Regions from separate parts of the Pseudarthrobacter sp. S9 genome, predicted to be linked through region 2. Evidence: predicted binding sites of a transcription regulator. Region 2 holds the regulator's gene; the other holds the start of a gene.
The links. The regulator HrcA, encoded in region 2, represses chaperone genes, less so after heat shock. The targets are predictions, from matches to a motif close to TTNGCACTCGNNNNNNNCGAGTGCNAA.
Positions count from the first base shown of each region.

Region 1: a site for HrcA is predicted at 2,910-2,936, ahead of groL (chaperonin GroEL). Genes of this name have one in related genera too.

Region 1 covers NZ_CP189576.1:1,108,663-1,113,078, forward strand. Annotated here, with positions in the region: gene ACQCSY_RS05160 (RNase H family protein) at 1-941, opposite strand, end outside; gene groL (chaperonin GroEL) at 1,090-2,727, opposite strand; gene ACQCSY_RS05170 (ABC transporter substrate-binding protein) at 3,033-4,325, opposite strand; gene ACQCSY_RS05175 (cold-shock protein) at 4,385-4,416, opposite strand, start outside.
Region 2 covers NZ_CP189576.1:4,104,039-4,108,454, forward strand. Annotated here, with positions in the region: gene ACQCSY_RS19755 (DUF3097 domain-containing protein) at 1-840, opposite strand, end outside; gene hrcA (heat-inducible transcriptional repressor HrcA) at 1,158-2,171, shown strand; gene dnaJ (molecular chaperone DnaJ) at 2,264-3,394, shown strand; gene ACQCSY_RS19770 (16S rRNA (uracil(1498)-N(3))-methyltransferase) at 3,397-4,194, shown strand; gene ACQCSY_RS19775 (GerMN domain-containing protein) at 4,256-4,416, opposite strand, start outside.

The sequences.
Region 1 (4,416 bases), 1.6 Mb from region 2:
ACCCACAGGGAGCTGCGCAGGGCAGTTCCTGAGCGGGTGTAGCTGCGGTACGTCAGGAGCACGATACCCTCGCCCAGGCGGTCCGCGCCCAGCAGCTCCAGTTCCGTTGGCCCGCCCGGGTTCTCTTCCAGTGCCATCATCATGGCGTCGCGGGTCCAGACGCGGCCCGAGCTGCCGATTTCGGTGAAATCCGGGTGCAGCAGCACGCCGGTACGCCCCAGGTCGCCCCGGGTTTCCGGCCGCAGCAGCTCGCGCTCAAGGGACTCGACGACGGCTTCAGGGCTCGCGTCCGCGCCGCCTGCGGTTGCGCGCGACGCCTCTTCGAGTTCGCTGAAGAGATCGGGCTCACTGAAAACGCCGGGCTCGCCGAAGAGTTCCTGCTGTCCGGCCGGCCGGGGCGCTGCCGGCGCTGCGGTTGGCGATTCCTGCGGTGCCGGGGCCGCTTCTTGCGCAGCCGCCGGGGCGGTTCCCGCCGTAGTGCCAAACCCGGGGCCATGCCGGACCGCAACGCCCTGCTGGTAGGCCGTGGCGGCCGCCCGGGCGCGGTCGTCCGCCGCCTCGTTGAGGTCGTGCCCGGCGTGGCCGCGCACCCACTCGAAGGTGTACTTGCGGCCGACGAGCGCCTGGTCGATCTCCTTGAGCAGGTCCACGTTCAGCACAGGCTTGCCGTCCGCCTTGCGCCATCCCTTGCGCTTCCAGCCCGCCATCCATTTGGTCACCGCGTTGATGACGTACTGGCTGTCGCAGAGGATATGCAGGTCCTCGCCGGGCAGGTGCGCCGTTGCCCGGAACAGGTCCAGGACGGCCATCAGCTCGCCCTGGTTATTCGTGCCGTGAGGCCACCCTCCGGCCCGCCAGCAGTCGTCGTTCACGTACCAGGCCCATCCGGCCGGGCCGGGATTTCCTAAGGCCGAACCGTCGGCCGCTGCTGTAATCGTCACTGCACTATCCTGCCAGATGCCGCCGGCCCCCACCGCCCCGCGCCCTCCCGCAGCGATCCTCCGGGACGGCCGTTAAGCCGACGGCGGCCCCACCCGAAGGTGGGACCGCCGTCGTTGAACTGCGTGGAGTGGCTAGCGAGCCGGGTGGTTAGAAACCGCCCATGCCGCCCATGCCGCCCATGTCGTCGCCGCCGCCCATGGCCGGGGAGTTCTTCTCCGGCTTGTCGGCCACAACGGCCTCGGTGGTGAGGAACAGGCCGGCGATGGAAGCCGCGTTCTGCAGGGCAGAGCGGGTTACCTTGACCGGGTCGTTGATGCCGGCAGCCAGCAGGTCGACGTACTCGCCGGTGGCGGCGTTCAGGCCGTGGCCTGCGGGCAGTCCGCGGACCTTGTCCACCACGACGCCGGGCTCGAGGCCGGCGTTGAAGGCGATCTGCTTCAGCGGCGCGTCGATGGCAACGCGGACGATGTTCGCACCGGTTGCCTCGTCGCCGGAGAGCTGCAGGTTGGCGAATGCCTTGGCACCAGCCTGGATCAGGGCAACGCCACCGCCGGCGACGATGCCCTCTTCAACAGCAGCCTTGGCGTTGCGGACAGCGTCCTCAATGCGGTGCTTGCGTTCCTTGAGCTCAACTTCGGTTGCGGCACCGGCCTTGATGACTGCAACGCCGCCGGCCAGCTTGGCCAGGCGCTCCTGCAGCTTCTCGCGGTCGTAGTCGGAATCGGAGTTCTCGATCTCGGCGCGGATCTGGGAGACGCGGCCGGCGATCTGGTCGGCGTCGCCTGCACCCTCAACGATGGTGGTCTCGTCCTTGGTGACAACGACCTTGCGGGCGTGGCCCAGGAGTTCGAGGCCTGCGGTCTCAAGCTTGAGGCCGACTTCCTCGGAGATGACCTGGCCACCGGTGAGGATGGCGATGTCCGCGAGCTGCGCCTTGCGGCGGTCGCCGAAGCCCGGAGCCTTGACGGCAACGGACTTGAAGGTGCCGCGGATCTTGTTGACGATCAGGGTGGCCAGGGCCTCGCCCTCGATGTCTTCGGCAATGATCAGCAGCGGCTTGTTGGACTGCATGACCTTTTCGAGGACAGCAACCAGTTCCTTGACGCTGGAGATCTTGGAGTTGACGATCAGGATGTACGGATCCTCGAGGACCGTTTCCTGGCGTTCAGCGTCCGTGACGAAGTACGCGGAGATGTAGCCCTTGTCGAAGCGCATGCCCTCGGTGAGCTCCAGCTCGAGGCCGAAGGTGTTCGACTCCTCGACGGTGATGACGCCTTCCTTGCCGACCTTGTCCAGGGCTTCGGCAATCAGGGCGCCAATCTCGTTGTCGCCGGCAGAGATGGACGCCGTGGCAGCGATCTCTTCCTTGGTCTCGATTTCCTTGGCGGAGGCCAGGAGCTCGCGGGTGACGGCTTCAACAGCCTTCTCGATGCCGCGCTTGAGGGACAGCGGGTCAGCGCCGGCTGCGACGTTGCGCAGGCCTTCCTTGACCAGGGCCTGTGCCAGAACGGTGGCGGTGGTGGTGCCGTCGCCGGCGACGTCGTCCGTCTTCTTGGCAACTTCCTTGACCAGCTCGGCGCCGATCTTCTCGTAAGGATCGTCCAGCTCGATCTCCTTGGCGATGGAAACACCATCGTTGGTGATCGTAGGGGCGCCCCACTTCTTTTCGAGGACGACGTTGCGTCCACGCGGGCCGAGGGTGACCTTGACGGCGTCGGCGAGGATGTTCAGGCCTCGCTCAAGACCGCGGCGTGCCTCTTCATCAAATGCAATGATCTTGGCCATAACGGCAGTAGTCCTTTCGGGACAGTCGTTAAGAATGAACCTTTGCTGCGGTGCCCGCGACGGACGATCCCTCCCCGGCGGCCTCTGTATGCCGCTGGGTCCGGGATCTCACCCCAGCCAGGTATTTCTTTCGCTCCCAGTCCGGCTGCCTCGCTTCGCGGCCGGCCGAACCGGGCGTCGTTTTAGCAGTCAGTACGCGGGAGTGCTAAGTCAATAATTAGCACTCCCCCGGGGAGAGTGCAAGCAGCGCATGATCCGGACCGCCTGTATTGGCGCTCTGCGGCGGCGCAATACGCTACGGGCGATCAGCCGCCGCTGCTGCTCGCGGTTTCGTTGCCGCTCATTGTGGCCTTGTTGTCGGCGCCGTAGCTGTACACCGTGTAGTTCGCCTCCGTGACGTCGCCGTGGGAATCAAAGTTGATCCGCCCGGATTCGCCGTCGTAGTCGGGGCGCTTGCCCGCGCGGATCGCGTCGGCGCATTCCTTGTATGACTTGCAGGTTGTGGTCTCACCGGAGGGCTGGGCACCGGCTGGCTGTCCGCCGGCTGGCTGTCCGCCGTCGGCGGGTTGCGCCGTTCCGCCGGACACGGCAACGAGCCTTGCCGCGATGGACGTGCCGGCGTCGTCTTCCGCCGCAGCCGCGGCCACGGCGGCCAGGTTGACGGCGTCGTAGGTCTCGGCGGCGAACGTCATGTCCTTCAAGCCCGGTTCAACGGCCACCAGGGCGGCCTGGAACGTGGCGGACGGAAAGACGCCGGGCAGGATCCCGCGCGCGCCGTCCAGGGCGCGGGTGCCGAGGCCGGAACCGTACTGGTTGACGGCCCCGTCACTGAGGATGAGCTTCTTGCCCGCGAGCCCCAGGTTGTTCAACTCGGCGATGGCGCCCTGCGCCCCCTCCCGGGAGACCAGGACGACGGCGTCGGGGGCCGCTGCCTTGGCGGCAGCCGCCGCCTGTTGCGCCTGCCCCGCCCTGAACTCCGCGTCGGCCACGGGATCCAGCCCGGACTGCTTCGCCGCGGCGGCCACGGCGGCGGCGACGTCCTTGCCGTAGCTGCCTTCCTCGTGCACGACGGCAAGGGTCCTGGCACCGCCGTCCTTGGCGAGCTTGGCGAGGACGGCGGCCTGCGCGATGTCGGCCGCCGAGGTGCGGAAATAGTAGCCGCCGCTCTTGTACGTGCTGAGCCCGCTGGCCGAGTTGGCCGGCGAGATCACCGCGACTTTGGCGTTGGACAGCACGTCGATGGCGGCGGGGGCGCGGCTGGAGTCGGTCGGGCCGATCACGACGTCGGCCTTGGCCGCCACGAGCTCCCTGGCCTGGGCCGCGGTGTCCGTGCTGATGGTCTCCGGGAGCAGCTCTACCGGCTTGCCCTTGTGGCCGCCCGCCGCGTTGATTTCCTTGACGGCAAGCTTCGCCGCGGCCGCCTGGGGTGCATTGAGGAAGTTCTGCGGGCCCGTGTTGTCCAGGATGAGGCCGATCCGCAGCGTGCCGTCACCGCTGGCGTCGGCGGTGGCCACGCGGGCGCTCCCGGTCGGCCCCAGGCAGGCGGTCATGGCCAGGACCGCGGCGGCCCCTGCCGCCGCGGCGCGGCTTAGCCGCACAGTACGCGTCCGGCGTCGGGCAGGGTCCTGCGGAGGGTGCGCTGCCGCCGGGAGTGCCACTAGGCGGGCCGGACGCTTTCGGCCTGCGGGC
Region 2 (4,416 bases):
GAGGAAGTCGATGACCTCTTCGACCCTGCCCAGCAGGGACGCTTCCAGATCGGCATAGCTGCGGACGGCGCCCAGGAGTTTCTGCCAGCCCAGGCCGATGTCTTCCTTGGTGGTGTGCGGCCAGCCGAACGCCATGAGGATGCCGGTCTTCCAGTCCACCCCGCGCCGAATCACCGGCCACTTCTCGATGCCCAGGACCGCGGGACGGATGGCCTGCCAGACGTCCACATAGGGGTGGCCGACAATCAGGACATTGCCCGCGGCGCCGGGTGAGGCCATGACGGCGTCGGCGATCCTGGATTCCTTGGAATCCGGGACGAGGTGGTCCACGAGCACGCCCAGGCGGCGGCCCGGCCCCGGCCGGAACGCTGCCACGGCGGCCGGGAGATCGTCAATGCCGTGCAGCGGCTCGACGACGATGCCCTCCACCCGCAGATCGTCACCCCAGACTTTCTCGACGAGTTCGGCGTCGTGCTTGCCTTCCACCCAGATCCGGCTGGCCTTTGCCACCTGGGCGCGCTGGCCGTGCACGCGGACCGAGCCGGAAGCGGTGCGGCCGGCTCCGGCCGCGGGGGGCGCACTCCGCGGCGCCGGGGGCATGAGCCGGATGGGCTGACCCTCCAGCAGGAAGCCGAACCCGAGGCGGAAGGACCGTGACTTGCCCCGCCGGTCCTCCAGCGCCACCACGTGCATGCCGCCGGACTTTTCCACCCGTGTGACGGCACCGACCCACCCGGACTGCACATCCTCCAGCACCATGCCGCGTTCCACCGGCACCGCCGGCAGCTGGCTCGTGGCGGGGGCGGACAGGTCCTGGGGTCCCCAATTCTGGTTCAACATCTCTTACACGCTGCTTTGCACTCGGAATGTGTGGCGGTCGGTGAAATTATCCCGGACCGGGGCCGGGCGGCCTGTGCCCGGCTGTAATTGCCGAAGGCGGGTCCGCTGCCGTGGGATCTGCGCCCGCTGTGCCCGGAAACACGGGCCCGGGAGCAACGCCTGGAGCGAATCCAATGCTAACAACACGGCGACTCATATTAGACTGGTTAGCACTTAGGCATGTCGAGTGCTAACCGGCCCAATATGAGTCGCCACTGCGGACCGCCCGCCGTGGACCGGCGGGCACCGGATGAGGGACAGTCGATTGGAGGTGGAGGGTGAGCGAACCACGCAAACTCGAAGTGTTGCGCGCCATCGTGGAGGACTACGTCCATTCCCGTGAACCCGTTGGCTCCAAGGCACTCGTTGAACGGCACCACCTCGGCGTGTCCAGTGCCACGATCCGCAACGACATGGCGGCGCTGGAAGATGAGGGCCTGATCACGGCCCCGCACACGAGTGCCGGACGGATTCCCACGGACAAGGGGTACCGGCTCTTCGTCGACCAGATTTCGGCGGTGAAGCCGCTTTCCCCAGCGGAGCGCCGCGCCATCCAGGCCCTGCTCGAGGGATCCGAGGACCTCGACGACGTTCTCGACCGCACCGTGCGCCTCCTCTCGCAGCTGACCAACCAGGTCGCGGTGGTGCAGTATCCGCTGTTGAGCCGGGCGAAGGTCCGGCACATCGAATTCGTGCTGCTGGCACCCAGGCAGGTGCTGGCGGTGCTGATCGCGGACACCGGCAAGGTGGAGCAGCGGGTCATCGACGTCGGGCAGGACCTTCCCGACGAGGCCCTCTCCGAGCTGCGGAGCCGCTTCCTGGGCAGCCTTTCCGGGGCGCCGTTGAGCCTGCTGCTGCAGTCCCTGCCGGTTCTCGTCGCCAGTTGCCCGCCGGCGCGCCGCGGCGCTGCCCAGGCCCTGGCCCGCGCCCTCGAGGCCATGGCCACGAGCAGCCGCGAAGAGCGCATGGTCATGGCCGGCACAGCCAACCTTGCCCGCTCCAACGTGGATTTCCCGCTGAGCATCGGCCCCGTGCTGGAGGCACTCGAGGAACAGGTGGTCATGCTCCGCCTGCTCAGCGAAATGGCGGAGGACCCGCGCGGCGTCACGGTGAGCATCGGCCGGGAAAACCCGTACGACGGGCTCGCCGAGGCCTCCGTGGTCGCGACCGGCTACGGCCCGGATGCCACGGCCAAGGTCGGCGTGCTCGGACCCACCCGGATGGACTATCCCACCACCATGGCCGCCGTCCGCGCCGTGGCCCGCTACCTTTCCAGGATTCTGGGGCCCTGACCGGCCCCTGACCGACCAGCCGGCGGCCCCGGGCCGCCGCGCACCGGATTTCTTGCCCCGACAGGCAGTACAACAAGGAAGAGATACGAACTTTGAGCAGCCATTACGACGTTCTTGGAGTCTCCCGCGAAGCGACGGGGGAAGAGATCAAGAAGGCCTACCGCAAGCTGGCACGCACCCTGCACCCGGACGTGAACCCGGGGGACGACGCCTCGGACCGGTTCAAAGCCGTGACCCACGCATACGAGGTGCTCTCCGATCCGCAGAAGCGCCGGATCTATGACACCACCGGCAACGAGAACGGCACCGACAACGGCTTCGGCGGCGGCAGCTACTCCGGCCAGGGCTTCGCCTTCCAGGACATCTTCGACACCTTCTTCGGCGCCGGCGGCGGCCAGGCCGGCCCGGCGTCCAGGATCCGGCGCGGCCAGGACGCCCTGATCAGCGTCCGGATCGACCTCCGCGACGCTGTGTTCGGCGTCAACAAGAAACTCGAGGTTGATACCGCCGTCACCTGCCCCACCTGTAACGGCTCCTGCTGCCGCGAAGGCAGCCACCCGGAACGCTGCGACATCTGTGGCGGCAGCGGGCAGGTCCAGCGCGCCGTGCGGTCCATCCTCGGCCAGGTCATGACCTCGGCCCCCTGCGGCTCCTGCGAGGGCTTCGGCACCGTGATCAAGGACCCCTGCAACGAGTGCAGCGGCCAGGGCCGGATCCGCAGCCGCCGTTCCCTGACCGTCAAGGTTCCCGCCGGCGTTGCCACCGGAACCCGCATCCAGCTTTCCGGACAGGGCGAGGCAGGACCCGCCGGCGGCCCCGCCGGCGACCTCTACGTCGAGATCCGGGTCAACAACGACCCCACCTACGTCCGCGACGGCGATGACCTGCACGCCAGCCTCAACATCCCGATGACCGCCGCCGCGCTCGGCACGGAGCTCACCCTGGACACCTTTGACGGGCAGCAGGAGATCGATGTCAAGGCCGGCACCCAGTCGGGCGAGGTCCTCACCCTGCGCGGACTCGGCGTCACCCACCTCCGCGGCTACGGCCGCGGGGACCTCAGGGTGCACCTCCAAGTGGAGACCCCCGGCAAGCTCGACGCCGCCCAGGAAGACCTGCTCCGGCAGCTCGCCAAGCTGCGCGGCGAACAGTTCACCGAAGGAAAGCTTGCCGCCAGCGGCGGCGTCTTCGCCAAACTGCGGGACAGGCTCGGTAACCTTTAGCGGTGAGCAACCCGGTCTTCTTCACCGCCGCAGGAACCCTGGACCAGCAGGTCCCCGGGTCGACCTTTGTCCTCGGGGGCGCCGAGGCCCGCCACGCCGTCACGGTTAGGCGACTTGCCGTCGGGGAGGCGGTGGACATCGCCGACGGCGCCGGCAAGCGCCTCACCGGCACCGTGACCGCCGCCGCGCCCGGGGAACTGACCGTGGAATGCACGGACATCTCCGCCGAACCCCGGCCCGGCATCCGCCTTGTCCTGGTCCAGGCCCTCGCCAAGGGCGACCGCGATGAGCTCGGCGCCGAAACCGCCACTGAGCTGGGGATCGACGCCGTCATTCCGTGGCAGGCGGAGCGTTCGATCGTCCGGTGGAAGGCTGAACGGGCAGCGAAGGCGCACGCCAAGTGGCAGTCAGTCGTGACCGCGGCGGCCAAGCAGGCACGCCGTGCCTGGATTCCCGAGGTGCGTGCCGCCGTCGACGGCAACGGCCTGCAGGCGGCCGTTGCCGCCGCGGACCTCGCGGTCATCCTGCACGAGGACGCGGTGCGCCCCCTGCGGCAGGTGCTGGAGGCATGGGCGGGGGGCCCGGCAACGGACGGCACGGCGTCCGACGGCGGGCCGCGGCAAACAAGCCGTGAAGTGCTGCTGATCGTGGGCCCGGAGGGCGGCATCAGCCCGCGGGAAGTGACCCGGCTCTGCGACGCCGGTGCGGTCACCGCCCTGCTGGGGCATCATGTGCTGCGTTCGTCCACCGCCGGCCCCGCCGCGACCGTGCTGGCCAGCGACATCCTCGGCCGCTGGTAACGGGCCACGCACGGGCCCGGTCCAACTGACGGGATCTATCGGGCGGGCCAATTCGGGCGGGCTATTTGACGGTGAAGCCGCGGGTGTCGACGAACTGGTCCGCGACAGTTCGTGCCGCGTCAACCTGGGACACCCGGACCTCGTAGTTCCCCCGGCCAAGGTTCACGGAGAGGGTGAACGCGCCGGACTGGGCGGCATCGGCCGAGGCGGTGGCGTTGCCGT